Regions from separate parts of the Bacillus sp. 01N42_2 genome, predicted to be linked through region 2. Evidence: riboswitches for the same ligand, from Rfam matches in the RefSeq annotation. Region 2 holds a riboswitch; the other holds the start of a gene.

Region 1 (15,544 bases), on a different contig from region 2:
TTTGCCTGTATCCCCGCTTCACCCTTTACATATGAAATGTCTTGAGGCGGGTCAATTTCCCCGGCTGTTTTATCGGATTGAAACAAACCGCATCCTGATAATACAAAAGCCGAAGTAAGACATGTTGCAGCAATGACTGCAGGTCCTTTTTTCAGCATACTTTTCCCTCCTAAGGCTGTTTGTACTATGATGTATACGAGCCCTGTCCGGGAAATAGACCGGGATGCGCAAAAAAACCCGCCGTAAACAGCGGGTTTTTTTGATTTATTTTCTGATCGGCTCTTGAAGGGAGATGCTCTCGACATGGCCGATTTCATGGCCGAACCAGTCTTCGGCAATTTTTGCGAAGCCGTTCCGCTCTCCCGTTGTAAGAAACTGATACTCCGGTGCACGATTCGATTGGTTTAACAAACCTTTATAAGACAAGATGGTGCTCACTTCTCTCGCTGTCTCGTCACCGGAGGAAATGATTTTCACATGATCTCCCATATAGTCCTGAATCGGTTCTTTCAAAATCGGATAATGCGTACATCCCAGAATCAAGGTATCAATTGCTGTACCTTTTAAAGGCTCAAGCGATGCTTCGACCGCTTCCTCCGCCGATTCCTGCAGAAACCGTCCGCTTTCCACAAACGGCACCAGCAGCGGACAAGCCGTGTTCTCGACTTGAAGGTCTGCATTTAATCCGAGCAGCGCCTGCTCATACGCTCTGCTTTTAATGGTATTTATCGTGCCGATGACGCCGATATGCTGGTTTTTCGTCACCTTTATCGCCGTTCTCGCACCCGGCTGAATGACGCCGACAACCGGAATATCCGTTTTGCGCTGAATATCCTCCAAGGCAATGGCCGTGGCAGTATTACAAGCGATCACGAGCATTTTGATATGGTGGTTTTCCAGCAGGTAATCGGTCATTTCCCATGTGTATTGAAGAACTTCTTCTTCAGGACGCGGGCCGTACGGGCAGCGTTTTGTATCTCCCACATAGATGATATTTTCCTTCGGTAGCTGTCTCATGATTTCCTTAGCAACGGTTAACCCGCCAACCCCGGAATCAATGACTCCTATCGGCTGTTCCAACAAAATCGCCTCATTTTCTTTTCATTTCATGCTGCAGTTTCAATAATGATTTTTCGAAGACGGCTGTTTCTTCTTCGGAAAATGTCTCAAACATATCCCGCAAATATGCCTGCCTTTTTAAAATCACTTCCTGAATAATGCGCTCTCCTTCAGCGAGAAGATGAATTCTGACGACCCGTCTGTCAGCAGGGTCTTTCACCCGTTCGACAAGCTTATTTTTTTCCATGCGGTCTATCAGATCCGTCGTCGTGCTGCAAGCCAAATACATTTTGCCTGATAATTCGCCTATTGTCATATCCCCCAATTCATAAAGCCATTGAAGGCCTACGAATTGCGGCGGTGTAATTGCATATTGGTTAAGGATTTCTCGTCCTTTTTGTTTAATGATCGCAGCGATATGGCGGAGTGATTTTTCGATATCCGCAACATGCTCTACAGATTTTGATGTCATTTGTCCATCCCTCACTCAAGGATCTTTCTGGGCTATTCACGCTCCGTGTCTATTTTCCTTCTTTTTTTAAGAAAATGCAAGACTGACGGAGAAAAAGGAAAAACCGGGATTTTCATCGCATGCCTATCACCCCGGGCGCCAACACAAATAACCGGCTCCTTCTCGTAAAGAAGGAAAACCGGCAAGAATCAGAGCTCTAGCTCACCCATTCTAAGAAGCTCGACAACAGCTTGCGAACGCCCTTTCACACCTAACTTCTGCATGGCATTTGAAATGTGATTCCGTACAGTTTTTTCACTGATAAATAGCTCGCTTGCAATTTCTTTTGTTGTCTTGTCTTGAACGAGCAATTCGAATACTTCTCTTTCTCTTTTGGTCAGCAGCGGCTTTGATTGAAAATCTTTCTCCTTCAAGTATTGTAACCCTCCTTGCTAAGGTGAGAGCGAATCTGAAACGAATGGGTTTATATAGTCAAGATATCATATGTAAAAGCCGCTTCGGAGGTGACGTCACTTAAAGAAATAGTTATCCGTTCAGGCGAGCAGAATGCCTTTCTCCCGCTCCGTCCAGCTGACCGCTTTTCCGCTTGTCTTTGATACTTGTACCATAACGACGGAACCGGTAAAGCACGGCAGGCCTGACTCGTTTTCTCCAAGGTAATGAAGGGTGACGGACGCATTTCCGACAGAGCTTGCTTTGACATAAATCCGCAGATTTTCATACGGCATCACCTGACGCATATAGTCACACTGCTGGCTTGCGACGACTGTCATCCTTTCCGCATTTTGCGCTTCCATGCCGCGCTGCTTAAAGTAGGCGATCCGGGCTTCTTCAAAATAGATGAAAGGGGTTACATTATTCATATGGCCGAACATATCCGTTTCTGAAAAGCGAACCGACACTTCAGTAAAGAAAGAAAACGACTGTCTCCATTCTTCAAACGGGATGTCAATGTATTGCGGTTGTTTCATCACCTTCAGCTCCTTATAAAAAAACCTCTCCCGTGCGGAAGAGGCTCTTTTTCTTTATCTTATACTCTGTCGCTTCCGAAGAAATTGCGGAATGCTTGTAAGTTGGTATCTCTGTTCAAAGCAGCGATTGAAGTCGTGAGCGGAATGCCTTTCGGGCAGGATTGAACACAGTTTTGTGAATTCCCGCAATCTCCGAGACCGCCGTCTGTCATTAAAGCTTCTAAACGTTCGGACTTGTTCATCGCGCCCGTCGGGTGGGCGTTAAACAGACGCACTTGCGACATCGGGGCAGGCCCCATGAATTTCGATTTGCTGTTGACATTCGGGCAGGCTTCAAGGCAGACGCCGCAGGTCATGCATTTAGACAACTCATATGCCCACTGGCGGCGTTTTTCCGGCATTCTCGGTCCCGGTCCCAAATCGTAAGTCCCGTCAATCGGCACCCATGCTTTCACTTTTTTCAGTGAATCAAACATTCTGCTGCGGTCAACCTGAAGGTCACGGACAACCGGGAATGTTTTCATCGGCTTCAGACGGATCGGCTGTTCCAGCTTATCAATCAGCGCCGTGCATGACTGGCGCGGTCTGCCGTTGATGACCATGGAGCAGGCGCCGCATACTTCCTCAAGACAGTTCATGTCCCATGCGACAGGAGTTGTTTTCTCACCTTTTGCATTCACGGGATTTCTGCGGATTTCCATCAGGGCGGAAATCACGTTCAGATTCGGGCGGTAATTGATTTCAAACTCTTCATCGTATGGCGCGCTTTCGGGCGTATCCTGGCGTGTAATGATAAACCGTATCTTTTTCTCACTCATGATTATTTCGCCACCTTCTTCTTCGAGTAGTCGCGTTTACGGGGCGCAATCAGTGATACATCGACATCCTGATATTCAAATTCCGGAGCTTCAAACGGACCGGCATGTTTAGCCATTGTCGTTTTGAGCCACTCATCGTCATTTCTTTCAGGGAAATCCGGTTTATAGTGCGCTCCCCGGCTTTCATTTCGGTTGTATGCGCCGAGCGTGATGACTCTGGCAAGCTGAAGCATATTGGAGAACTGGCGGGTGAACATCGCCCCTTGGTTGCTCCATTTTGTCGTATCATTAATATTGATTTTCTTAAAGCGTTCCATCAGCTCTTGGATTTTATCATCCGTTTTCAAAAGCTTGTCATTGTGGCGGACCACCGTTACGTTGGCCGTCATCCATTCTCCGAGTTCACGGTGAAGCACGTAGGCATTTTCATCGCCGTCCATCTTCATGATGTCTGCCCATTTTTCTTCTTCTTTTTTCACGTAGGAATCAAATAATGAAGAAGACAGATCTTCAGCCGATGTTTCAAGTCCGGCAACATATTTCACCGCATTCGGACCGGCAACCATTCCTCCGTAAATGGCGGAAAGCAGAGAGTTTGCCCCTAAACGGTTTCCTCCGTGCATTGAATAATCACATTCACCCGCCGCGAACAGTCCGCGGATGCTTGTCATCTGATCATAATCAACCCACAGGCCGCCCATTGAGTAGTGAACAGCAGGGAAAATTTTCATCGGAAGCTTGCGCGGGTCATCCCCCATGAATTTTTCATAGATTTCGATAATGCCGCCGAGCTTAACGTCAAGCTCTTTCGGATCTTTGTGCGAAAGATCGAGATACACCATGTTTTCTCCATTGATGCCGAGCTTCTGGTTCACGCACACGTCAAAAATTTCGCGTGTCGCAATATCCCGCGGCACAAGGTTTCCGTAAGCCGGATATTTTTCCTCAAGGAAGTACCAAGGTTTTCCGTCTTTATACGTCCAGACTCTTCCGCCCTCGCCGCGCGCCGATTCACTCATCAGACGGAGTTTATCGTCTCCGGGAATGGCAGTCGGGTGAATTTGAATAAATTCGCCGTTAGCGTAGTAAGCGCCCTGCTGATAAACGATTGATGCGGCAGATCCCGTGTTGATCATGCTGTTTGTTGATTTTCCGAATACGATTCCGGGTCCTCCCGTCGCCATAATAACGGCGTCAGAACGGAATGACTCGATTTGCATATTAGTCAGATTTTGGGCTACGATACCGCGGCACGTGCGCTCATCGTCAAGAACGGCGCCGAGGAATTCCCAGCCTTCGTATTTTGTGACGAGACCCGCTACTTCATATCTGCGCACCTGCTCGTCCAGTGCGTAAAGAAGCTGCTGACCCGTCGTCGCTCCCGCGTATGCGGTTCTGTGATGCTGTGTACCCCCGAAACGGCGGAAGTCCAAGAGCCCTTCCGGCGTTCTGTTAAACATAACCCCCATGCGGTCCAATAAGTGGATAATGGACGGCGCCGCTTCACACATCGCTTTTACAGGCGGCTGGTTTGCTAAAAAGTCGCCTCCGTAAACCGTGTCATCAAAATGCTCAAACGGAGAGTCTCCTTCCCCTTTTGTGTTGACAGCTCCGTTTATCCCGCCCTGCGCGCAGACCGAGTGAGAGCGTTTGACCGGAACGATGGAAAACAATTTAACGGCCGTGCCTGATTCCGCTGCTTTAATTGTCGCCATGAGGCCGGCAAGACCCCCGCCGACTACGATAATGCTTGATTGACTCATGATAGCCCCTCTCCCTCTAGTAATCTAGTTCTCTTACACAAACGCAAAAATCGCTTTTAGACCCACGTATGAAAGCGCTAAAAATATAATCAGCGTCACGTAAGTCGAAATTCTTTGAGAACGCGGCGTGACCGTGATCCCCCATGTGACCGCAAAAGACCATAAGCCGTTTGAAAAGTGAAAAATGACTGATAAAACGCCTACAATATAAAATCCGAGCATAAACGGCGAGCTCAGAATATTCGCCATCATATCGAAGTTAACTTCAGCGCCCATCTGCGCGGCAATCCGCGTCTGCCACACATGCCAGCTGACGAAAATAAGGGTGAGAATACCGGTGACACGCTGAAGCACAAACATCCAGTTTCTGAAATAGCTGTATCGGCCAGCGTTGTTTTTCGCAGTAAATGCTATGTACACACCGTAAACCGCATGATAAATTAAAGGTAAGAAAATAATAAAAATTTCTAACGCATACCTGAACGGCAGACTGTCCATAAAGCCGGCCGCCTTGTTAAACGCATCCGCTCCCCTTGCGGCAAATTGGTTGACGACTAAATGCTGGATCAAAAAGATGCCGACCGGAATCACACCGAGCAAGGAATGCAATCTTCGAAAATAAAACTCTCTGTTCCCAGACATTACTTTACCCCCTGTTTGATTTAAGTGCGAAATGTGCTAAAATCTCTGCCCCCACTTCGTTTCAATTGTAAGCACTTTATTAAAATTTATTGACAATTTCATTTTACTCCTCCCTCAAAAGGGCGTCAAGAAAACGTGTACATAAATTATAATTTTCGGAATTGATTATTTGACGTGAAAATTTTATTTTCCTGCAATACCTTTCTCACTTTTTTTCACGTGTTTTATAGGATCAGCCTGTAATCCTCCCCCCTGTTTAAGCTATAATAAACGAAGGAGAGAGGGGAATACATAATATGAAGAATAATTATGAAGCAGCTTTAGAACCTTTAACTGAACTCGTCGTCAGCGCATACGGCTACGAATTAATCCGGGAAATCGTGCTTCCGGATATCCTCGGCCCGGAGCATTCATCGATGATGTATTGGGCGGGGAAACGCCTCGCCCGCAAATTTCCTCTTCAATCATGGGAAGAAATCCCCGCCTTTTTTGAAAAAGCCGGCTGGGGAACTTTGACAAACACAGGATCAAAAAAGCAAGAGCTGGAATTTGAGCTGGAAGGACCGCTCGTATCCAGCAGGCTCAAACACCAGAAAGAGCCGTGTTTTCAGCTTGAAGCCGGTTTTATAGCCGAACAGATTCAATTGATGAACGATCAGATTGCAGAATCTTATGAACAGGTCAAAAAGAGAGCGGATAAAGTCGTCCTGACCGTGAAATGGGATATGAAGGACCCTGTATAATTGAAAAAAGGCGGTGACTAAAAGTCCCGCCTTTTTGCCTGCCCGTTTATACGGCAGACGGCTGTTTAGAAAGCTCAAACGCATCATGAAGCGCTTCGACGGCTTTCACCATATCATTGTCACTGACCACCGCTGATACTTTTATTTCAGATGTGCTGACCATTTTGACTTGTACATTTTTTTCCGCCAGTACGGCAAACATGTCTGCGGCGACGCCGGGATTGGAGACCATGCCTGATCCGACAATGGATACTTTCGCCAGCTTTCTTTCAGTTTCGATTTTTTCATAGTCAAGCGCGTTTTTATATTCTTCAAGCACAGCGACCGTTTGCGCGGAATCTTCCGTTTTCACGGAGAAAGAAATGTCTGCTTCCCCATTATCCGCTTGTGTCTGAATAATGATGTCAACGTTGATGTTTCGTTTCGCCAGCGCGGTGAAGATCGTTGAAAGTGTTGTCAGCCCGCTTGCAAGGCCCGTGACGGACACCCTTGTAATCTGGTCTTCAAATGCAATTCCTCTGACGATTAAATTCTGCTCCATTGATGATTCCTCCTCAATTAATGTTCCAGCTTCATGTTCCGTGCTTGACCGCACTTCCAAAGGCACTTGATAGTTTTTCGCGAACTCAACCGCCCGCGGATGAAGAACACCCGCTCCGAGATTTGCAAGTTCCAGCATTTCATCATAAGAAATTCCCGCCAGTTTTCTCGCTGACCGGACGTACCGCGGATCTGTCGTAAACACGCCCGGAACGTCCGTGTAAATGTCGCATTTGTCCGCTTTTAAAGCTGCGGCAAGAGCGACCGCCGTCGTATCGGAACCGCCCCGTCCGAGCGTCGTGATGCCGCCGTCTTCGGTTACTCCCTGAAAACCGGCGACAACTGTAATCCTGCCTTCTGCAAGCTGCGCCTGAATTGCGGTGATATCAATATCCGTAATTCTCGCATTGCCGTGGACGGCCTCCGTGCGGACACCCGCCTGCCAGCCCGTATAAGAGACGGCGTCATATCCTTTTTCCTGAAGCGCCATGGCCAAAAGCGAAATCGTGACCTGCTCTCCCGTAGACAGAAGCATATCCATCTCGCGTCTGCTTGGCTCAGATGTAATTTCCGCCGCCAGATTGACGAGCGCGTCGGTTGATTTCCCCATTGCCGACACGACGACTACGACGTCATGTCCTTTTTTCTTTTCAGCAATGGCGCGATTTGCGGCATTTTGAATTTTTTCGGCAGAGCCGACGGAAGTGCCTCCGAATTTTTGTACGATAAGACTCATACTAGACCACCCTTTACATTTTGGTTCGTGCGGGTGAGGAGAAAAGAGCGTTGTGTCCACAATAAAAAAAGCAATGAGAGGAATAGCTCTCATTGCTTTTTCATATCATTACGATTGATTATGAACAACGAGATAGCCCTCCAAGAAAATGAATTCTTGACAGCTTTACATTTATTTAATGCAAAGCCAGCAAAGCACACCGATGGGATGTGTTTCACTTCGGCGAACTCCCCTTTCAGCCTTTTTCGCAGAATCCATCATTCTCCAAAGGCATACTATTGAAGTTCGCACCTCTATCTTCACCATATAACACGATCTTATGAAATTAGTTCACATTCTAGCAGACTTTTCAGAAAAGCACAATACTATTTTTTCAATTTTTCAAACAGCAGCTGAGCGGCCGCAGCCGGCACACCGGCTTTTTTGATATCGTCAAGACTTGCTTCCTTCATCTTTTTGACAGAACCGAAATGCTTTAAGAGCATTTTTTTGCGTTTTTCGCCGATCCCCGGGATATCATCCAATACAGATTGAAAGGCGCTTTTTCCCCGGATCTGTCTGTGAAAGCTGATCGCAAAACGGTGAACTTCATCCTGAATGCGCTGAAGCAGGTAAAATTCCTGGCTGTTCCGCTCCAGAAATACCGGTTCAAGCGGGTCGCCGATCAGAAGGTTGGATGTTCGGTGTTTGTCATCTTTCGCCAATCCCGCTACCGGGACATCAAGGCCGAGCTCATTCTCAAGCACGTCGCGCGCCGCGTTAATCTGCCCTTTTCCGCCGTCAATGATGATTAAATCCGGCAGCGGGAGATTTTCGCGGAGCACCCTCGAATATCTTCTTCTGACGACTTCTCTCATTGATCCGTAATCGTCAGGCCCTGTTACGGTTTTAATTTTATATTTGCGGTATTCCTTTTTATTCGGTTTTCCGTCAATAAAGACAATCATGGCCGATACAGGGTTTGTGCCTTGAATATTGGAGTTGTCAAACGCTTCAATCCGGTGCGGCGTGTAAATGTTCAATGCTTCGCCGAGCCGTTCGGCTGCACCGATTGACCTTTCCTCATCCCGCTCGATTAATGAGAACTTTTCCCGCAGGGCGATTTTCGCATTTTTGTGCGCAAGCAGAAGCAGTTCTTTTTTCGGGCCTTTTTTCGGCTGATGCACGGCGGTTTCCAAAAGCTCGCTGATCATGTCCCTGTCCACGCTGTCAGGCACCAGAATTTCCTTGGGCAGAAAGTGATTGTTTTTCGAATAGAACTGGCCGATGAAGGTCAGAAATTCTTCATCCGCTTCCTGGTACATCGGAAACATGCTGACATCGCGTTCGATCAGCTTTCCTTGGCGTATGAAAAAGACTTGGACGCACATCCAGCCTTTATCGTACGCATAAGCGAACACATCGCGGTCCAGAAGGTCATTCATGGTCATTTTCTGCTTTTCCATCGTCGATTCGATGTAAACAAGCTGATCGCGGAATTCTTTAGCCCGTTCAAATTCAAGCTTTTCCGCCGCCTCTGCCATTTTCTCTTCAAGCTCTTTTTTGACCTCGTTATGCCCTCCCTTTAAAAAGCGGGTGATGTCTTCCACAAGCTCGCGGTTTGTCTCCTCGGAAATATCCTTTACACATGGAGCGAGGCATTGTCCGAGATGGTAATAGAGACAGACACGGTCCGGAAGATTCGAGCACTTCCTGAGCGGATAAAGGCGGTCCAGCAGTTTTTTCGTTTCCCGCGCCGCCTGTACATTCGGGTACGGGCCGAAATAGCGCCCTTTGTCTTTTTTGACATTGCGGGTGACAATAAGCCGCGGATGGCGTTCATGGGTGATTTTAATAAAGGGATAGGTTTTATCATCTTTCAGCATGACATTGTATTTCGGATCGTATTTTTTAATCAGATTCATTTCCAAAATAAGCGCTTCAAGATTGGAGGAAGTCACGATATATTCAAAGTCCTCAATCTCCGTCACAAGCCTTTGGGTTTTTGCATCGTGAGAACCGGTGAAATAGGATCTCACCCTGTTTTTCAGCACTTTCGCTTTCCCCACGTAGATGACTGTTTTCTGACGGTCTTTCATTAAATAACAGCCCGGCTGATCGGGAAGGAGGGCCAGCTTTTCTTTCAGTTGTTTATTCATACGTTACCCTTCCTTACATTCATTTCTTGTGTCCATTCAGTGTATCACGAACATTTGTTTTTCTCCATTCTCAGCTTTTGGAAGATCAAAAAAGGCGATCCCTTTTAAAGGAATCGCCCTGCCGTAGCCGTAACAGAAACTTTCGGCTTACAGATGTTTGTTTACAAGCTCTTCAAGGGCTTCTTTCGGTTTGAAGCCGACAGATGTTTCAACCACTTCTCCGTCTTTTAACACAAGAAGTGTCGGGATGCTCATGACGCCGTATTTACCGGCAGTTTCTTGGTTTTCATCCACGTCGATTTTGACGATTTTCAGTTTGTCTCCCATTTCTTGATCAAGCTCTTCAAGAACGGGCGCGATCATTTTACAAGGTCCGCACCAAGGAGCCCAGAAATCAGCTAATACGACACCTTCACTTGTTTCAGCTGAGAACGATTGATCAGTTGCTTTTACGATAGCCATTTGTTATTCCTCCAATGTCAAATGATGATTTTTAGTATAGCATCTCCCATTCGTTCATGCTAATTTAATGCTTATATTATTTTCTCCCGAACCCGCCGAAAATAATCTTATTTATAGAATGTATGATAACCGATCAGCAGGCGTTCAAAACTTAAGATGGACCCGCCGGCAGCGTGATTAATACAACCGCCATCGGAGGAAGCTCCGCCTCCAGGTTTCCGCCCTTCTGCGTAAACCCGGAAAACGGCTTCGGTTTGACGTTTTCCGGGCTGCTGAATGTATTGCGGGCATTCATTTTTTCAGCATGCAGAATCGTCGCGGAAGGCTTCCCAATCTTTTTCATGCCCCGCAGTTCAATCTTCACGTCAGCTTTGTGCAGGTGATCGATATTGCAAATGCTGATATGTATGCCGCCGTTTTTCTGTTTGGACGCCGAAATGCTGACTTGCGGGAGCCGGCCGTCTTTCCATTCGTATTCGGCCGCTTTTGTTTCTGCGGCCAAAAGAGAAGCATCCTGATGAACCTTAAACATATCAAACACATGATATGTCGGCGTCAGCAGCATATTTTTGCCTTCTGTCAGGATCATTGCCTGAAGCACGTTGACGGTTTGCGCGATATTGGCCATCTGCACACGGTCTGCGTGCTGATGAAAAATGTGAAAATGTGTGGCGGCGACAAGCGCGTCGCGGATCGTATTTTGCTGATACAAAAAGCCCGGATTCGTGCCAGGCTCAGGATCAAGCCATGTGCCCCATTCATCAATGATCAGACCGACTCTTTTTTCCGGATCGTACTGATCCATAATGGCGCTGTGCCTTGTAATCAATTCATCCATATGAGCCGCTTTTTTCATCGTGATGAACCATTCATCTTCCGTAAACTCCGTCGCTGACCCTTTTCCCTTCCAGAAGTCGCCCGGTATTGTGTAATAATGCAGGCTCAGCCCGTCCATGAGATCAGCGGCTTTTTTCATTAAGGTTTCTGTCCAGCGGTAATCGTCGACATTCGCACCGCCGGCAATTTTATAGATTGCATTCCCGCTGTAATTGCGGACATAGGTTTGAAAGTGCCGGTAAAGATCGGCATAATACTCAGGATGCATGTTTCCGCCGCAGCCCCAGTTCTCATTTCCTATACCGAAATATTTCAGCTTCCACGGTTTTTCCCGCCCGTTTTCATTTCTCCAGTCGGACATCGGCGTGCCCGCTTCAAACGTCATGTATTCAATCCAATCAGCCATTTCCTTAACCGTTCCGCTGCCGACGTTTCCGGCGATGTACGGTTCGCAGCCGAGCAGTTCACAAAGCATCATAAATTCGTGCGTGCCGAATTCATTGGAATCAATCGTTCCGCCCCAATGGGTATTCAGCATGGTTTTTCGTTCCCCTACGCCGTTTGCCCAATGATATTCATCAGCAAAACAGCCGCCGGGCCATCTGAGAACGGGAATCTGGAGCTGTTTGAGGGCGGAGGCGACATCCGTCCTGATTCCGCCGGTATTCGGAATATCGGAATCTTTTCCGACCCAGATGCCCTCATATATGCCTCTTCCTAAGTGTTCCGCGAAATGTCCGTATATGTTTTTGTTAATGGTTCCCCGTGTGATATCCGTTTGAATGACTGCCGTATTGTGAGACATACTTGATCATTCCTTCCCCTTAATAAGAATGAAAGCACTACAGCCAATCTATGTATCTGGGATGTATGTATGCTGAAAGGATAAGTTTGTAAGCGCTTTACAAAAAGCTTATTATATTGGTTCGTACATGTCAATCTGTTATTTTACCAATACATAATTTGTACGAATCAATCATCACAAACCAAAACCCTCTGACAAATGAAGCCAGAGGGTTTTGGTTATGAATGAATATTGGCCTTTTTAAATTCCTGGGTCAGGAGCGGAACCACTTCGAACAAATCGCCGACAATTCCGTAGTCCGCTATTTTGAATATTTCCGCTTCCGGGTCTTTGTTGATGGCAACGATCACTTTACTGTTTGACATCCCCGCCAAGTGCTGAATCGCTCCGGAAATCCCGCAGGCAATATACAAATCCGGTGTAACGACTTTCCCCGTTTGGCCGATTTGAAGAGAATAGTCGCAATAATCCGCGTCACACGCGCCGCGCGAAGCGCCCACCGCTGCTCCCAGCACTTCGGCAAGTTCTTTTAACGGTTCAAACCCATCTTTACTTTTTACCCCGCGGCCGCCCGCAACGATGATTTTCGCTTCTGATAAATCCACGCCGTCCGCTGTTTTTTTAACTACTTCTTCAATGACCGTCCGCAAATCTGCCGGCGGGACCGCAAGCTCTTCAATATCACCCGTGCGGCTTGCATCTCTTTCTAATGCCTGAATGTTATTCGGACGGATTGTCGCCAAGATGAAAGGATCGGTTGAAATCACCTGTTCAAAGGCTTTGCCGGAATAGATCGGTCTTGTAAATACGATGTTGTCTCCGGTAACGCTTACATCCGTGCTGTCTGAAATCAATCCCGTTTCAAACCGGGCCGCAAGCTTCGGTGACAAATCTTTTCCCATAGAAGTATGGCCGAAAATAACCGCATCGGGCTTTTCATTTTCGATCAGATCCCCTAGAACCGCTGCATATCCGTCCGCCGTATACTGAGAAAGTCCCGCTGCATCGGCCGTAAATACTTTATCGGCGCCGTACTGAATGAGTTCTGATGCTGCATCAGCCGCGCCTTTTCCCAACAGCACGCCGATGACATCTCCTCCGCCGGAAATGGTTTTGCCTGCGGCTATGGCTTCAAAGGTGACGTTCCGTAAGGCGCCGTCACGAATTTCTCCGAGTACGATCACTTTTTTTCCCATTCTGACATCCCCCAGTTTCTTTAATATCGGTTTATACGACTTTGGCTTCTTTTCTCAGCAGTGAGACAAGCTCCTTCGCCTGCTCAGCGGCTTCTCCTTCGATCAGTTTGCCCGCTTCTTTTTGCGGCGGGAGAAAACGTTCGATCGTTTTGAGTTTCGGTGCAGCATCATCTTCATCAATGCCGAGGTCATCGAGCTCAAGCTCTTCCAGCGGTTTTTTCTTCGCCTTCATAATGCCCGGAAGCGACGGATAGCGCGGCTCGTTTAAGCCTTGCTGTGCCGTGATGACTAAAGGAAGTGAGGTTTTAATGACTTCGGTATCCCCTTCGTTGTCTTTCTCTGCCATAGCTTCATCGCCGCTGATTGTCAGTTTTGTAATCGTTGTGACGCAAGGAATGTTCAACAGTTCGGCAAGTCTTGGGGCCACTTGGCCGGAACCGCCGTCAATCGCGACATTTCCGCCGAGAATCAGATCATATTCCCGGTCCTTGAAATAGTGATATAAGATCGTGGAAATGGAGTATTGGTCGGGATCGCTCAGGTCATCCTCAATATTGATTAATACCGCCTGGTCGCACCCCATCGCAAGAGCGGTGCGGAGTTCTTTCTCCGCATCTTCTCCGCCGACGGTTACGGCGGTAACGGTTCCGCCATGCTCTTCTTTCAGCTGAATCGCTTCTTCAATGGCGTACTCATCATACGGATTAATGATAAACTCGGCTCCGTCCTCCTGAATCTTTCCTGCTTCAATGACGATTTTCTCTTCTGTGTCAAACGTCCGTTTCATCAGTACAAATAGATTCATATTCTTATCCCCTTTATCTTCGCCCACCGAATTGAGGCTTTCTTTTTTCGAGAAATGCCTGAATGCCTTCTTTTGCGTCTTCTGATGCAAATGCTTCCCCAAAGCGCTTTGCTTCGAGCTTTAAGCCGCCGTCATAAGAATAGACTTTGTTTGAATAAAGAAGCTCAAGCAGGGAAGCCATCGACTGCGGGCTTTTTTCCGCAAACTTGCCCGCTAGCGTTTTCGCCTTTTCCAGCAGCTCCTCTTCATTTTCGGCGCCTATTGTGACAAGCCCGAGGCTGAGCGCTTCTTCTCCGGTCACAGGTTCTGAAGTGCCGATCATCTCAAGCGCTTTCGCCGTGCCGACGTACCGGGGCAGGCGCTGCGTCCCGGCAAAGCCCGGAATAATGCCGAGATTCAGCTCGGGCAGGCCGAGCTTTGCATCCAATGTGGCGATTCTGATATGACAGGCCATGGCAAGCTCCAGACCGCCGCCGAGCGCAGCGCCGTGAATCGCCGCGATAACGGGCTTCGGAAACCCTTCAATTCTTTCCATCAGCTGCTGACCTTTATCCGCCATGGCAGAAGACTGCTCAAGATCATCAAGCGACGTAAATTCCTTGATATCGGCGCCCGCCGAAAAAAATTTTCCCTCACCGCGAATGATGATGCTTCTGACGCTGTCATCTGTTTCACACCGGTCGAACAGACCGGATAATTCAGCTAAAACCGCACCGGACAGCGCGTTGGCCGGCTGATGATTGATGGTGATCACCGCGACAGATTGTTCAACCGCCACTGAAAGGCTGTTCATCCGTCAACCCCCTTTAGTTTTGATGAATCCCTGACACCAACAGTTCCAATACCTTGTCTGACAAATCCGGAAGATCATATTTCTGATCGTTCATCACCCATGTTGTCACTGTTTCATCTATCGTCCCGAATATCATCTGCCGGGCGAGGCGGACGTCGAGATTGTCTTTCCATTCGCCCGACTCGATTCCTTCGGTCAAAATGGTGTCCAGCATGTTTAAATAACCTTTTAAAATATCATTGATTTTCAGGCGCAGCTTGATATTCGACTGTCTGAGCTCAAGCTGGGTCACAATCGCGAGGTGGCGGTCATTGCCGAGCAGTGTGAAGTGCTGCTTAATGACGAGAGCGAGTTTTTCTTTTGCCGTCGTTTTTTCTTTCACTTCTTCTTCCATGCGTTCAATGAACTGGCCCATCTTTTCTTTAAAAAGAGAAATGAGTATATCCTCTTTGTTTTTGAAATATAAATAGATGGTGCCGTCCGCAACGCCGGCCTGCTTGGCGATTTTGGACACCTGTGATTGGTGATAGCCGTTTTCCGCTATGACTTCTACTGCTGCATCAATGATCTGCATATACTTTGGCCGTTTTTGGTTCAATGTCATCGTTCCTTCCTTCAATAAATGAATGACTATTCATTCATAACTTCATGATAAAAAGGATTCCCGGTTTTGTCAAGTTTTTCTTTTAAGGCACCTTGTTTTCATGAGAAGCATCTTCCTCTTCGACGAGACGCCTTCTTAATATCTTTCCGACGGCCGTTTT
Region 2 (15,544 bases):
AAAATGATGATGTTCAGCGTCAGGCTTTGGAGCGTGCGGCCGTGCTGCAATTGATCCACCGTATCAAGCACCCAGCGCTGAGGCAGAAATTCGGCGATTGTCTGCACTGTTTTCGGCATAATATTGCCCGGAAAAAAGCAGCCGGCGAGCAAGCATGTCGGCACGACGATCAAATTCAAAAGCGCCGATGCCGAAGCGCTGCTGTTGGAAAAACCGACGGCAATAAAGGCGATCCCGATTGCGCTTAATGCAAACAGCATCATCAGGACGAACAGCTGCCACAGCGGGAATGACGGATGAATATGAAAAGCGGCGCCCATAAAGAGAACGGCGAATAGAATTTGGACGGCCATGATAATGATATTAACCGCCGCGTTTGCCAATACATACTGCTTTGACGTGATCGGCGTTGACAGAAGTCTGTAATACGTTCTGTTTTCTCTTTCTTTAATCATCAGTTCCGTCAGGTTGCCGGCGGAATAGAGCATAATGATAATGAGATACCCGATGACTGAGTAAGTCATCTCTTTATGATTCGAAGTATCTTGTAAAACAGCGGACTCCGTTTGAATCGGAGAATGCTTGAAATCGGCGTACATCGCCTGAAAGGCTTTCTCATTTCCGCCGGAAGATTTGCCGATTGAGGCGGCGCTGTTTATATAATTGTACAGATAAGAGCTGACATATCCGGTGACCTGGGCGCCTTTCAGCGAGGTCATGCCGATGTGAGCCGGTTTTCCGTCTTTTACACTTTGGGAAAAGCCTTTTTCAAACGTAACCAGCGCCTCCATTTTCCCCGATGCGATCTTGGATGAGGCGGACGCAGCCGTTTCCTCCGAAATTTTCACATGATCCAGTCCTTTTAAAAACGTGACCGTATCCTGTGCTACTTCTCCGCCGTCTTGATTGAGAATGCCGATATTGAGCGTTTCGGCTCCGCCGTTGGCATTGGACATGAAGGAGAGAAAGACGCCGATCAGCGGAGCCCCGATATAAAGAATGAGCTGTTTTTTGCTTTTTGTGATTCCTTTGAGCGTGTGTATAAACAGCCACCAGAAGTTTTTCATTTTACAGTCCCTCCCGTCTTTGAAACGTAACCGCGGCAATCAGCAAAAAGAGCGCCGCTAATGCTGTGTTTAAACCAATTGCGGGCCAGGCGGCCGATACGTCATTTGCGTATATGATGTTGTTAATCGCCTTATTGATCCAGGATAAGGGCGACAGGGAGGAAATTCCTCCGCCTTCATATTTATAATAGGCGCCGCCGATAATGGCCATCACTTGAACGATGATGACGGTGATTAATCTGGCGCTTTCTGGTTTTTTGGTCAAATAGCTCAGGCTGAGCCCGAAGCTGACGGCCAAAAGAATTTCAGAGGCGAGAATCAAAAGCACAAGTCCCATGTGGCTGCCCCAATCGGCTTTTAAAATAAATTTGCTGAAGGCGACAACGGCAAGGATTGTCAGTACGTTCACAGCCATAATGCCGAGCATCTTTCCGAGAAAGATATCGCTTTTCCGGAGCGGAGCGGCAATCAGGCGATCGGCTGTGTGCCGTATTCTTTCCCCGCGGAACAAGGTGCTTGCAAAAATCGAGGCGTACAGCCCGATCATCGTCGTCATGGACACCGCGTAAAAATCTTTCGCTTTCGGTTCCTTCGCTTTGTTTAAAGACGTCTGCTTCATATAATCGCTTTTTATTTGTCCGGCGGAAGGTGCCTTATGCGCCTTGTATGCGGCGGCGCCTGCTTTGTATTGGTTGGTGAAAGCGGTCAGCATGCCTTCGACGATCGTGCCGTTCATACCGCTCCGGTCATTTGTATAAACTTGAAAACCGCTGTTTTTGACAGTGACGAAAGCATCCGCCTGATTTTCACGAACGTCGTTTTTGCCTTTTGCCGCCGTATCCGCTTTGTGAAAATAGACATGCTCTTTTTTTGCGGCTTTCATAAACTCAGTAAAATGATGAGAAAGCGGTCCGTTTGACTGGTCCGTATATTCGACCTTGATGTGTCCGACCGTCACTTCTGAATCAAAGGCGTTTGATAATGCCGCAGAGAGAATCATCATAAAGACGATCGGAAAAGCAAGCATGAAAATAAAGGTCCGTCTGTCACGGAAACTGATTTTGATTTCTTTCTCGGCGATGTGCAGAATATTCATTTGCAATCCTCCTTTCAGTTGGGTCAGTCGCGCAGGCTTCTGCCTGTCAGAGTGAGAAACACCGTTTCTAAGTCAGGGGCCTGTTCCTGTAAAGAGCGGATTTCAATTCCTTTGTCCATGAAGTACCGGATCAGGCGGTTTAAATTGTTGACCCCTGTGTCAGAGCTGATTTTCACGCTGTTTTCTTCCAGTGCGGCGGCTCTGACGCCGGGAAGATCCTGAATATCGCCGAGGCTGATGCCGTTTCCGGATGACAGCTCAATGACGACGTCCTTTGTGTCTGTGATAATGGAGGTCAGCTGTTCCTTTGTGCCTTCTGCGATGACTTTCCCGTGGTCAATGATGGCGATGCGCGTGCATATTTCTTCAACTTCCTCCATGTAGTGGCTCGTGTAGATGATCGTGCAGCCCATTTCATTCAGCTTTTTCACTGATTGCAGAATATAATTTCTTGATTGCGGGTCAATGCCGACCGTCGGTTCATCCATGATGATCAGTTTCGGCCGGTGGGCAAGGGCGCAGGCGATATTGAGCCGGCGTTTCATTCCGCCGGAAAAATGCTTCGGCAGATATTTATGTTTATCGCTCAAGCCGACGAATGTCAGGGCTTCCTCGACCCGTTCTTTCAAAACCGCTCCTCTCAGCCCGTACAGCCCGGCGAAGAACTTCACATTTTCATAGGCGTTTAATTCTTCGTAAATGGCGAGGTCCTGGGGGACGATGCCGATATTCATTTTCACGGCTTTGCTGTGTTTGAAAATATCTTTTCCGAGAAACAGAATGTCTCCGTCAGAAGGTTTTAAAAGGCCTGAGATCATGTTGATCGTCGTGCTTTTTCCGGCTCCGTTTGCGCCGAGAAACCCGAAAATCTCACCTTCTTTTACAGCAAGCGACATTTGGTCAACGGCGGCATAATCGCCGAATTTCTTACTCAGCTGTTTGAGCTCCAAAATGTTCATATTTCCACCTCTATGTCTTATGATGCTCTAATTATAAAAAAAAGAATGAACGGCCGTTAGTGCAGCTGTTCATTCTTTTGACATGAGAATCCTCATATTTTTCACATGAAAACATTCACTTATTCAATAGGCAGTAATGTCGTGACGGAAAAACCCGCCGTGCCGTCAAAAATGACAGTTCCGTGCAGGGCGGCGGCCCGTTCTTCCATACCGAGCATGCCGAGGCCTTTTTTAAAGCGGACGGCGCCGTTTCCGTTATCTTTCACTTCCGCTTTCACGGCTTTATTCAGCACTTGAATATCAATGGAAATCTGCGCGGCATCGGCGTATTTCATCGCATTGGTCAAAGCTTCGGTTACGTTTTCCTGAATGACTTTCCAATGCATCTGCGTCAGCCTGTCCAAATCGCCTTGATGCGTAAACGGAACCGGCATGCCGTTTTTAGCCGAAAATTCATCAATAAATATTCTTAATCGGTGAATGCCCATTTGTTCAGCGGGCGGTTTCATATTTTTCAGCGTAATGCGGATATCTTCTATGCCCTCTTTGGAAATCGTAATGGCGTTTTGAAGCAGTTCAGCCGCTTTGTCCGGACGGGAGCCGAGCATCCGCTTCGCCGCTTCCATCTGAATGAGCGCGCCGGTCATGGAGTGGCCGATTTTGTCATGGATGGCTTGGGACAATCTGTTTCTTTCCTCGAGTTTGCCGGTATACTCCGATTGTTTGATATATTCTGTGCTGCTGTGCAGCTGTTTCGTCAGCTTTTCAATGCTTGACCGCATGCTGTCTGACTGCTCCTCATATGTCTTCAGCCGATCGTTTGACCGGGCGGCCAAAACGAAAATCGCCAGACAGAACAAGGTCATGACGGTATACGTCGGAAGATCGCCGTACGGGATAAATAAAAACGGCAAAAACACGAGCAGGCAGAACACATAGCGGTGAACCGGATATTCGGCAAGAACGGCAAAAATGGCGGGCGGCAAAAGAAACAGGAACGCCGGATGGCCTCCGGCGGAAAGCGAGGCGGTCAATGCCAGCGTCATGAGGGTGATCCCGCGCCTCCAAGCGGTCGGCCTGATCATGCAGATCGCAATGCCCAGACACAGATAAAGCAGCAGAAACAAGACGGCGTACGGCATGTAAGGGCGGTCGGCCGATACGAACAAAACGGCCGTATAAAAAATGACGATCAGTCTGCTCATCAGCATCCAAAAATCCATACCGTTCAACGCTCGTTATCCACCTTCCCGGTGATATAATAAATCGCGATCTGCGTTCTGTGCTCAAGACCCGTTTTCCCTAAAATAGATGAAATATAATTGGCCGTCGTCCCTTCAGAAATGAAAAGCTGTTTTGAAATTTCTCTGTTCGACAGTCCTTTCGCAATAAGCGACATGATGCTGAGCTCTCTTTCAGTAAACTGGCTTTCATCAATCTGATGCGCGGCTTCCGCCGGCCGGAAAAGGCTGTCTTTTATTTTATCCAGCACGGTGTCCTGAAGGATGCTGTGCCCGTTGAAGACGCTTTTGATCGCATCGCGGATCCGTTCCGGCTCGGTATTTTTTAATAAATATCCTTTTGCGCCGTTTTTAATCGCTTCTAAAATATACTCGTCGTCGTCAAATGTCGTCAGGATCATCGGCTTCGTATCCGTTTCCTCCGCGATCCGTTTTGCGGCTTCGACGCCGTTCATCACCGGCATGCGAACGTCCAATAAGGCGATATCGACGGGATTGTGTTTACAATACTCTGCCGCCTCTAATCCGTTTCCCAGCGTTGCCGATACTGTAAATTCCTCATATGTATGCAAAATGATTTTCATTCCTTCTCTGATGAAAGAATTATCATCCGCGATAATGACATTAATTTTCATAACCGCACCCTTTGTGTGTTTTTGTTTCATTATATACCATCCAATTTTAAATCAAAAAGCCTCCCGGCGAAATGTGGTCGGAAGGCGGATCGGTCAAGCCGGTTTTTTCAGTTGGATGAAAAACAGCATCAGAAAAGAAATCATCATAATACAGATCACCCACACCCAAGCGAGTGTTTCATTGCCGGAATCCATCGCGACGTAAATCGCTGTCGGCAGCGTTTGGGTGACGCCCGGGATATTTCCCGCAAACATTAAAGTCGCCCCGAATTCACCGAGCGCCCTTGCGATACTGAGAATGCTTCCGGTCAAAAGGGACGGAAAGGCAAGCGGTACGGAAATGCGGGTGAATACCTGCCATCTGCCGGCTCCGTCTACTTTCGCCGCTCCTTCGATGTCAGGATCAACCGCAGCGAAACCTGTTTTGGCAGACTGATACATAAGCGGGAAGGCGACAATGGCCGAAGCGATCACCGCGGCCCACCACGTGAAAATGACGGGCTGGTGAAAAATCCGCTCGATCGCCCGGCCGATAAAGCTGTGTTTCCCGAAAATGATAATGAGGATGAAGCCGACAACGGTAGGCGGAAGAACGAGCGGGAGCATAAACAGCGTCTCCACAGCCGTTTTTCCGGGAAATCGCGCTTTCGCCATCCAGGCGCCTGCAAGCGTTCCGAGAATGATGACGGCGATGCCCGAAGCCAAAGCCACCTCAAAAGACAATACGACTGGGGTGAAAAACTCCGAAGCCGTAATGTTACTTGGCAGTAAATCCATATTTCTTAAACACTTTCATCGCTGCATCTGACTGCAGATACTGATAAAACGCTTCTGCTTCTTTATGGTGCTTTGTATCCTTGACGATGCCTAGCGGGTACACGATCGGATCGTGTGTTTTCGCCGGTGCTTCATCGGTGATTTTCACCTTTTTCGAAATGAGAGCGTCTGTTTTATAGACAAGCCCGGCATCGACATTTCCGGTTTCAACATAAGAAAGCACCTGGCGGACGTCTTTTGCATAGACGACTTTATCTTTTACCTTGTCCCACAGGGATAATTTAGTCAATGACTGTTTGGCGTATTGCCCGGCCGGAACGGATTCAGGCGTGCCGAGCGCGATTTTTTCCGTGCTGTCTTTTTTCAGGTCATTCAGATGTGTAAGGTGTGCGCTGTTTTTCTCGGGCACGATCATGACCAGATCGTTTTTCAAAAGGTCCGTGCTGTCCTTTTTGTCGATATCGCCGTCATGGACAAGCTTTTCGAATTTATCTTCGGCTGCCGAGAAGAATAAATCAGCTCCCGCGCCTTGGGAAATTTGTTTTTGCAGTGTGCCTGATGATCCGAAGTTGTCTTGGATGGCAACGTTTGAATGTGATTTTTCGTAGTTGGTTTGGATTTCTTTAAGCGCGTCCTGAGCGCTGGCCGCTGCTGAAACGGTCAGCGTTACTTTTTCGTTTTGTCCGCCTTTGGCCGATTGTCCGGATGAGCAGCCCGCAGTTGCGAGGAAAACGCCCATAACCGCAGTTGTGAATAGTGTCGCTTTCTTTTTCAACATTGTGCACCCCTTATAACTGAATATCATTAGATAAAACTAATTATAACGTAATTGTACGTGAGGGTGCGGTTTTTTTTCAATATCTGAACCGTTATAATAAAAACGGAGCGTGATAATATGACAGAAGCCACTTCCTATACAATAGAAGAAGTTGCGGGCCTTTTGAAGGTCTCAAAACTGACAGTATATGATTTGATAAAAAAAGGACTCATTTCGGCGTACAGGGTCGGAAGACAGATGAGGGTCGATGAAGAGGACTTGAAACAATATAAAGCAAATATGAGGATGTCTAAAGAGCCATCAGCAGCCAAGGAGGCTGATCCGCCCCGCAGGCCGGAGCCGGAAAAAAGGCAGTCTGTTATCATCAGCGGCCAGGATGTGTCGATGGATCTCCTCAGTAAACAGCTGGAACAAAAGATACAGGCGTCCCCGCTCCGCAAGTACAGCGGCAGCTTAAACAGCTTGATCGAGATGTACCGGGGAGCCTGCGACATCGTCAGTCTGCATCTGTATGATGGGGAGACGGGGGAGTATAACATCCCGTATGTGAAGCGCATTCTTTCAGGAGAGCCGTTTGCGCTCTTTCATGTTGTGCTTCGGCAGGCCGGATTATACGTGAAAAAGGGCAATCCGCTGAACATTCAGGGCTTTCAGGATTTGAGCAGAAAGGATGTCCGTATCGTCAATCGCGAAAAAGGATCAGGCGCGAGGGTGCTGCTTGATGAACAGCTCAGATCATTCGGCATCAAGCCGTCTGATGTCGCCGGATATCATGACATTGTCACGGATCATCTGTCAGCGGCTTCACAAGTATCAAGCGGCAAGGCGGATATCGGAGTCGGGTCGCAGCATGCGGCGTATATGGCAGGCACGGACTTTATCCCGGTGATCAGGGAGCAGTACGATGTGGTCGTCTTAAAACAAAACCGGGAGCTTGTTCAAAGCGTGCGGGACGTTCTTAATTCTGAGGAATTCAAGTCTCAGCTTTCTCAATTATCCGGATATGATACGAAAATGACCGGTCGGCTCATATATGAAACATAAAAAACCCCTCCAATGACGGAGGGATTTTTTTATTGTTTGTAAAACCGCAGCAGGTCGCCGTTTAATATTTTATCGGAGAGCATCAGTTCTTGTTCCGCTTTTTCTTTCTCATCGCTGCATGCGCCCATGTCAGAAAGCGGTTCGCCCGTTTTGCGGCTGTAACACGTATTTTTCGTATAAATATGATCATTCGTGATAAAGCTGCCGTTTCTCAGCACAGCAAACGGAGTCCGCTCTTTGGAAAACAGGTCATTGCCGAACTGAATGCTGCCTTTCGTTTCAATGCCGAGCAGGTGAAGCAGCGTCGGTCTTACATCTACCTGTCCCGCGGCGGAAGCGATCGTTTCCGGCTCACGGTCGGTCACCCCGGGAATATGAATGATAAACGGCACGCGCTGAAGCTGAACCGTATCAAACGGCGTAATTTCTTCTTTTCCCAAGAATTCGGCAAGTCCTTTATTGTGGGCTTCGGATATGCCGTAATGATCTCCCATCAGGACGATCATCGCGTTGTCATACAGCCCTTCTTTTTTCAGCTTGTTGAAAAAGTGTTTTAGCGCCTCATCTTCATAGCGGACCGTCGTCACATAACGGTTTAACAAATCACTGCTTGTGTCCGGTTCCTCAATGAGCTGATCCTGTTTATCAATTTCAAAAGGAAAATGGTTGGTCAAAGTCAGCAGGCTTGCGTAAAACGGCTGCGGAAGCTTCTTTAATTTTTCCGCTGACTGTTCGAGAAACTCCTTGTCCTTCAGGCCCCAGCCCGTTGAATTTTCCGGTGTCACCTTAAATTCATCCGCATCGAAAAAACGGTCGATGCCGAATGCCCCGTACATCTCATCCCGGTTCCAAAAGGCCTTATGATTGGCATGCAGAACGGCCGAATAGTACTGATGGTCTTTTAACGTATGGTACAGCGTATTGAACCGATTGCCGCTTTTTGTGAAAAAAACGGCGCCGCTTGAAGACGGATACAGCGAATTCGCAGTAATAAATTCTGAATCTGAGGTTTTTCCCTGTTCGGTCTGCTGATAAAAATGAGTGAAGTCATAGCTTTTTTTCCGCAGCTTATTCATAAACGGGGTAATCTCCCGCCCGTTGACCCGTTCATCCATCACAAAACGCTGTGTTGATTCAAGCGTGACAAAAATCACATTACGCCCTTTAGCAAGCCCGAATTTTGCATCGGACGGGCGGCTGTAGTCGGCTTGGGTGTAGTTCGCGACCGCCGCAAGACTGTCTTCGTCGGCAAACGCTTTAGCCCCTGCATTCAGCGTCTGCGAAATGGTGTCATACAAATGAAAGTGGAACAGGCCGATTCCTTTTACGAGCGCTTCACGATCAAAAGGATGCCTGAACAGCTTCGGCTGCTGGGCCTCAGACAGCGCAAGGTTGCACAGCATGAGGCCGGCTGATGCCCACGCATACGCTTTAACAGTCCGGGCGCCCGCTTTTCCCTTACCGGCTTTATGCTTTCCCGCTAGGTAAAACAGAACCGCAATATCCGCGAATAAAGCGATATACAGCGGGTGAAACAGCTCTTGGACGCTGCTTCCCATATCGCCCATATTGCTTGCCTGAAACAAAACCGGTATGGTGATAAAATCAATATAAAACCCGTAAAACACCGTATTCGCAATTAAAATCCCCGTCAGCATCACATTCGCCGAAAGCAGAAAGATCCGCTGCTTTTTTTCCGTCAGCAGCAGGCCGATGCCGAACAGCGGCACAATAAAGCTCAGCGGGTTAATGAGAAGCAGACATTCCTCAAGAACAGAATTGTTCTGCAGATCAAAACCGAGCTTGTAAACGACGTATGTTTTTATCCACATGAACAGGATGGACAGGCATAAAAACCGATGATTGCTGAAAAAGGATTTCTTCATATGTATGACTCCTCACCCTAAAAGCGAAAAGACGCTTTTTGTTTAAGAGATGCGGCCGTGAACCAATTCGTATAAATAATAGCAGGATACAATCGTTAACCCGGCCAGCACAAGCTGCTCCGAAAAGCTCCCCGTCCTCATATAAAGGGGAAGACGGAAGCGGATGGTTGACGGAAACAGCAGTTTAATGCCGTTGACGGTCCATGCGTCAAGCACAAGGTGGCTTGCCATTCCGATCATCAGTCCGGCGGAGATGCTTGGATTCGGGATATAGGCTGCCGTGATGAAAAACATAATAAGCATAAACAGCAGACTGTGTGTAAACGTTCTGTGGCCGAACACCGTGCTTACGATTTTGGACAGAACGGGCAGTGTTCTGCCGATTTTGCTTTTCGTATGGCATATATCGGGAATCAGCGCCCCGAGGGCACCCGCGGAGGTCATAAGGACCGGATCATACCCGTAATAATACGCAATTGCGGAACAAGAAGCGATGCCTCCCATGATGTGTGTTTTTCCTGTCATTTTTCGCTTCTCCTTTTTATTTTTGCCAAAATCCCCTGAATTACAAATATATCAAGAGAATGCATGTTTGATCAACAAACTTTACCTGTTCCGCCAAAAGGAAGGAGGATCGGATTCCGCATATTCTGCCGCGGAAAAAGACACATTATAGGTGTACCTATATTTGATAAAGAGGTGATACAGATGGCTTTCTTTAACAAAGAAAAAGGCAAAAACAGCGATAAAAACAAAAACGTCATTCAAGGTGCGCTTGAGGACGCCGGTGCAGCTTTGAAAGACGATCCGCTTCAAGAAGCTGTTCAAAAGAAAAAAAACAACCGCTGACCATATAAAACGGGTAGGGCGAATGCTCTATCCGTTTTCCGTCTAATTTTTCCCTTTGACAGATCTTTTTATCTCTGATAACCTCTGAGTAGAATTGAATGATAAAAATCCTCACTCTTTCTCGGTGAGGTAGAGGTTGCGCTTGATGATGAGTCGCACATGCCAGGCTGATAAGGGGCCGCAAAACATGTGTTAAAGGCATCAGCGCCGAAGTGTAAAGAAAGCCGATCCTTCTTTATGCTGGGACTGTATCTGAATAAGTGCAGGACTGCCGCGTGCTTTTTCGCGGAGGGCTATCCGGAGATCAAGGGTGTGTGTTTCTTTAAGCATGGACTTTTGTTCAGGCTTTTTTTGCGTGTAAATATGGTCTCGGGGTCTGGTCCGTACGAATGAACAACCAGGAGGTACAGGAATGGAACAGACGAAAAAATGGGGTTTTTGGTTATTAACGGCATTTGTCGTAGGAAATATGGTAGGCTCGGGCATCTTTTCCCTTCCGAGCACGCTCGCAAAAATCGCGAGTCCGTTCGGCGCTACATCGGCATGGCTTTTGACGGGAGCCGGTGTGTTAATGATCGCGCTTGTCTTCGGTCACTTATCCATCCGCAAGCCTGAGCTGACGGCGGGGCCGCAAAGCTATGCGAGAGCGCTGTTCAGCGATCGGAAAAAAGGGAACGCAGCCGGATTCACGATGGTGTGGGGCTACTGGGTGGCGAGCTGGATCAGCAACGTGGCGATCATCACCAGCCTTGCCGGATATTTAACTTCTTTTTTCCCGATTTTAACGGATAAGCGTGAAATGTTTTCAATCGGCGGCCAGGCGGTTACACTTGGCCAGCTGCTGACGTTTGCCGTATGTACGGTTTTATTATGGGGCACTCACACGATTCTCGTTTCCAGCATGAACGGTGCGAGTAAATTAAATTTCGTTACGACGTTTTCAAAAGTATTAGGATTTATCTTTTTTATCATTGCAGGTTTGTTTGTGTTTCAAACGTCGTTTTTCGATCATTTTTATTTTCCGGTTCAAACAGGTCCTCATACGGTTGAGGGAATCGGCGGTCAGGTCCACAATGCGGCGATTTCAACATTATGGGCGTTCGTCGGAATTGAATCGGCAGTCATCTTATCCGGGCGCGCCCGTTCGCAGCGCGACGTGAAACGCGCCACCATTACCGGCTTATTGATTGCGCTCAGCATCTATATCATCGTGACATTGATTACGATGGGCGTGCTTCCGCATGGTAAGCTTGTCGGCTCGGAAAAACCGTTTGTTGACGTATTATACGCGATCGTCGGCAATGCGGGAAGCATCATCATGGCGATTTTGGCGATCCTCTGTCTGTTCGGGACGATGCTCGGCTGGATTCTTCTCGGCTCTGAAGTTCCGTATCAAGCCGCGAAATCAGGAGACTTTCCCGCTGCTTTTGCAAAAACGAATAAACAGGGCAGCCCGGTTGTGTCGTTAATCGTCACGAACGTGATGTCACAGATCTTTATCTTTTCGGTTATTTCCCGGACAATCAGTGACGCGTTTACGTTTTTAACAACGGCGGCGACACTCGCTTATCTGATTCCGTATCTCGTATCTGCGTTTTACAGCCTGAAGCTCGTGCTGACGGGTGAAACGTATGACGAAATCAAGGGTTCAAGAGTGAAGGACGGTTTCATCGCTATCCTTGCCTGCATCTATTCTTTTTACGTCATTATTACGGGAACGGCCGATTTAACGACCTTTATTCTCGGAATCGGGCTGTTTTTCGTCGGTTTGCTGTTATATCCTTTCGTTTCAAAGAAATTTGCAAACAACAGACAACCCGTATAAAAAAAAAGACATCTCACGTCTGTGGGATGTCTTTTTTGGCGTCAGCGGATTACTTTTTGACGGCGTGTATATAATGAATGGTCTCGAATGCGGTTAAATGGTCAGTGCGCCCGCTGAAAAAACGGTCATTGATTACCGTTGGAGATAAATGTTCATAAATAAGCAGGCCTGATGATTCTAACAGCTTTTCAATTTCTTTATAGCTGAAACACGACAGCATCGGTTCTCCGCCCGCCGCAGCCATTTTCACCATGTTCTCCACTCTGTTTGACAGTCCTTTTTCTTCAAAGAGCGACTCATCCGCATAATCAAACACGACAGAGCTGCCGGGCGGGACTTCGGCAAATAATTGTGTAAGCAGGCGGGCGAGATGCTTTTTCGTAAGATAATATGACACACCGAGCAGGCTGAAAAAGGTTTTTCGGCGGGAAAAACCATCCTGATTCAGACGGCTGAAAGAAAGCGGAGCCGTAAAGTCCATCGGCGCAAAATGAAGACAGCTCGGGATATCGCGCTCCAAACGTTTTAATCTGCTTAATTTGTCTTCCTGTGAAGCGCGGAGATCCACTTCAAAGATGTCTAAGCTGTTTGTCACCTCGGGATGCCTGAAACAGAAAGTATCCAGCCCTGCGCCGAGGATGACATACTGTTTGGCCCCGAGCTTCACTTCATTCAAAAGCACTTCTTCACAATACGCCGCACGGGCTAACGGTGTAGGAGACAGCTGAACTTGAGTCACCCATTTTAAGATGTCATCCGGTTTGCCTTGAAGCTTCCGGGCCATGTCTTTGCTGAAAAATGATATACCTTGAATCAAATGATCGCTGATGTCCGACAGCTCTTTTTCAGATAAAAGATCTTGTGCCAAGAAATCATCAAATATCACCGGTGTGTCGTATTTACTGTGGTACGCCCTTACGAAAGCCGACAGCAGGGAAGTCATACTCGCTTTATTTTCTCTCATATTAAAGATCCTCCGTTATTTACATCAATCTCCGGCCGGGAGAATCTCATTATACATGTTAATCCAAAAATGTAAATTATAGCATAAATGAATTTTTTTGTCAAGTTTTTGGCGTCATAAAAAGCCGCTGTGACAGCGGCTCCCGGGTTACTTTGTTAAGCTTTTTGTGATGTAGTCGAGCTGGCCTTCGAGTGAGATCGGGTCTGAGAAATAGAAGCCGACCGGATCAATGTGATAGACATGGTTTTGCTTGACGGCATCGAGATTCTTCCAGATTGAACTGTCAAGCACGCCTTTGTCGTCACCGCCGGCCTGCCATGGCCCCATAAAGATATAGTCTCCCGCGAAGTCAGGCAGTTTTTCAAGTGAAATGCTGGCGTAGCCCGGCCCTTGATTAATGGCTTTTTCCTTCGTCAGTTTTGTGGCTTTCAGCCCGAGTTTGTCATAAATGATGCTTCCGCCGCGGCCGAAGTCTTTACCGAATACATAGATGTCTTTTCCGTTTGTCTGCATGATGGAGATGGTTTTTGAGCCGACCGCTTTTTGAACTTTTGTTTTAGCGGCAGCGGTTTTCTTATCCCATTCAGCCAGCCATTTATCTGCTTTATCTTCAGTGCCTGTCATTTTCGCAAACTCTTTGAATTGATCAATGTTGCTGAGCTTGTCATATTTAATGGCGATGGTCGGCGCGATTTTTTCCAGTTTTTCAATATCGGCGCCTTGTGTCGTCCAGACAACGATTAAATCAGGCTTTAAGTCAATGATTTTCTCAACGGACGTGCCGTCGCCGATGTTTGTCACACCGTTTGTTTTCCCTTTGTAATAAGGGTTTTTAAATACGTTTTGCGGCGCGCCGACAACATTGATGCCGAGCTGTTTGAAGTCGCCGTAGTAGCCGTCAGCCATGACGACGACACGTTTTGGGTGCTTCGGAATTTTAATATTGCCGTTTTCGGCTTTATAAGTGACGGTTTCTCCTTTTTCAGAAGAGCCTTTCGTGTCTGAAGAATTTCCGCATGCGGCCAAAGCGGCGATGAGCAGCACGGCAATCAGCGCAGCGCCGATTTTCTTGTATGTATGGAACATCCGACATTCCTTCTTTCATAAAAAATAGTGATAAAGAGAATCATTATCAGTGTGATTATATCACTGCTTTTATAGAGAAGCACGCTCTTTTTAAAGAAAAGCTTTCTTTTATGATATGAAATTAGGTCTATTAAAAGAGAAGATAAAAGTGCTATACTGAAACAAGTCATTGATAATCATTATCATTACCATTCTTGTTTTGAGAAAGGAAGAACGAGTGTTGGGTCTATTAAAAAAGAAGCAGACAATGACGGCTCAAGGGGCATCAGGGAGCGAAATCCAGTGGACGGCGCGTTCATTCCGGGCGGCTGTGCTGCTGTGTGCCGGTATTGCGGTTTTATTGATCGGCGTTGCCTTGTCTGTTTCCATCGGAGCTGCCGATATTCATCTGCGGACGGTGTGGGATGCTCTCTTTCACTTTCAGCCGCAAAATACATCTCATCAAATCATACGCGATCTAAGGCTGCCGAGAACTGCCGCCGCCGCGCTCGTCGGGGCTTTTTTAGCTGTGTCCGGGGCGATCATGCAGGGGCTGACGCGGAACCCGCTTGCTGAGCCTTCCATTATGGGCGTGACGTCGGGGTCGGGTTTTGCGATCGCTTTGGCATTTGCTTTTTTTCCGGGACTCTCTGCCGCGGGGTTTGTTTTGTGGTCCTTTATGGGAGCGGGAATCGGGGCGCTCATTGTGTTTGGCATCGGCCTGTTTTCAAAAGGCGGGCTGACACCGGTGAAGCTCGCGCTGGCCGGTACGGCGGTCGGCTATTTCTTAACGGGGCTTTCAAGCGCGATTGCGATCCGTTTTGATGTCGCTCAGGATGTGAAGTTCTGGTATGCCGGAGGAGTCGCGTCCGTGAAATGGGAGGGCGTCCAGCTGCTTTTGGCAGTCGGCGTCATCGGACTTTTGCTTGCATTTCTGATTGCGCGCTCAGTGACGGTGCTGAGCTTGGGTGAGGAGCTTGCCAAAGGGCTCGGGCAGTACACGGCGCTTGTGAAAGTCATCGGAATGGTTGTCGTTGTCCTTTTGACGGGGGCTTCAGTCTCAGTCGCCGGAGCCATTTCTTTTATCGGCTTGGTGATTCCGCACATCACCCGTTTTTTAGTCGGTGTAGATTACAGATGGATTATTCCTTGTTCGGCGGTATTCGGCGCCGTTTTGTTAGTCTTCAGTGACATTGCGGCAAGACTCGTCAATGCGCCGTTTGAAACACCGGTCGGCGCTTTAACGGCCCTTATCGGCGTTCCCTTTTTCTTTTATTTGGCGCGCAGGGAAAGGAGAGGGCTGTAATGAATGTGAAATCGAAAAAACCGCTGGCGGTTATAGCCGTTACGTTTTTGCT

The links. A riboswitch is a leader RNA that binds a small molecule or an ion and turns the genes downstream of it on or off. The one in region 2 is predicted to bind lysine.
Region 1: linked by a shared signal. The riboswitch ahead of AC1DN5_RS09310 (aspartate kinase) and the one ahead of AC1DN5_RS00475 (amino acid permease) in region 2 are both predicted to bind lysine.

Annotation. Positions count from the first base shown of each region.
Region 1 is NZ_JBFTRO010000003.1:335,457-351,000, forward strand. Features, by position in the region: gene AC1DN5_RS09265 (GerMN domain-containing protein) at 1-158, opposite strand, end outside; gene racE (glutamate racemase) at 265-1,083, opposite strand; gene AC1DN5_RS09275 (MarR family winged helix-turn-helix transcriptional regulator) at 1,091-1,531, opposite strand; gene gerE (spore germination transcription factor GerE) at 1,720-1,944, opposite strand; gene AC1DN5_RS09285 (acyl-CoA thioesterase) at 2,065-2,502, opposite strand; gene sdhB (succinate dehydrogenase iron-sulfur subunit) at 2,562-3,320, opposite strand; gene sdhA (succinate dehydrogenase flavoprotein subunit) at 3,323-5,083, opposite strand; gene sdhC (succinate dehydrogenase cytochrome B558) at 5,117-5,725, opposite strand; gene AC1DN5_RS09305 (YslB family protein) at 6,022-6,468, shown strand; gene AC1DN5_RS09310 (aspartate kinase) at 6,515-7,744, opposite strand; lysine riboswitch at 7,870-8,048, opposite strand; gene uvrC (excinuclease ABC subunit UvrC) at 8,110-9,882, opposite strand; gene trxA (thioredoxin) at 10,030-10,344, opposite strand; gene AC1DN5_RS09325 (alpha-N-arabinofuranosidase) at 10,496-11,986, opposite strand; gene AC1DN5_RS09330 (electron transfer flavoprotein subunit alpha/FixB family protein) at 12,205-13,182, opposite strand; gene AC1DN5_RS09335 (electron transfer flavoprotein subunit beta/FixA family protein) at 13,214-13,987, opposite strand; gene AC1DN5_RS09340 (enoyl-CoA hydratase) at 14,001-14,780, opposite strand; gene AC1DN5_RS09345 (TetR/AcrR family transcriptional regulator) at 14,794-15,378, opposite strand; gene AC1DN5_RS09350 (AMP-binding protein) at 15,467-15,544, opposite strand, start outside.
Region 2 is NZ_JBFTRO010000001.1:77,490-93,033, reverse strand. Features, by position in the region: gene AC1DN5_RS00530 (ABC transporter permease) at 1-1,067, opposite strand, end outside; gene AC1DN5_RS00525 (ABC transporter permease) at 1,069-2,163, opposite strand; gene AC1DN5_RS00520 (ABC transporter ATP-binding protein) at 2,187-3,122, opposite strand; gene AC1DN5_RS00515 (sensor histidine kinase) at 3,242-4,345, opposite strand; gene AC1DN5_RS00510 (response regulator transcription factor) at 4,351-4,998, opposite strand; gene modB (molybdate ABC transporter permease subunit) at 5,092-5,775, opposite strand; gene modA (molybdate ABC transporter substrate-binding protein) at 5,756-6,553, opposite strand; gene AC1DN5_RS00495 (substrate-binding domain-containing protein) at 6,671-7,597, shown strand; gene AC1DN5_RS00490 (LTA synthase family protein) at 7,627-9,483, opposite strand; gene AC1DN5_RS00485 (metal-dependent hydrolase) at 9,526-10,008, opposite strand; gene sspJ (small acid-soluble spore protein SspJ) at 10,192-10,332, shown strand; lysine riboswitch at 10,455-10,636, shown strand; gene AC1DN5_RS00475 (amino acid permease) at 10,745-12,157, shown strand; gene AC1DN5_RS00470 (class I SAM-dependent methyltransferase) at 12,207-13,121, opposite strand; gene AC1DN5_RS00465 (iron-hydroxamate ABC transporter substrate-binding protein) at 13,269-14,207, opposite strand; gene AC1DN5_RS00460 (FecCD family ABC transporter permease) at 14,455-15,492, shown strand; gene AC1DN5_RS00455 (FecCD family ABC transporter permease) at 15,492-15,544, shown strand, end outside.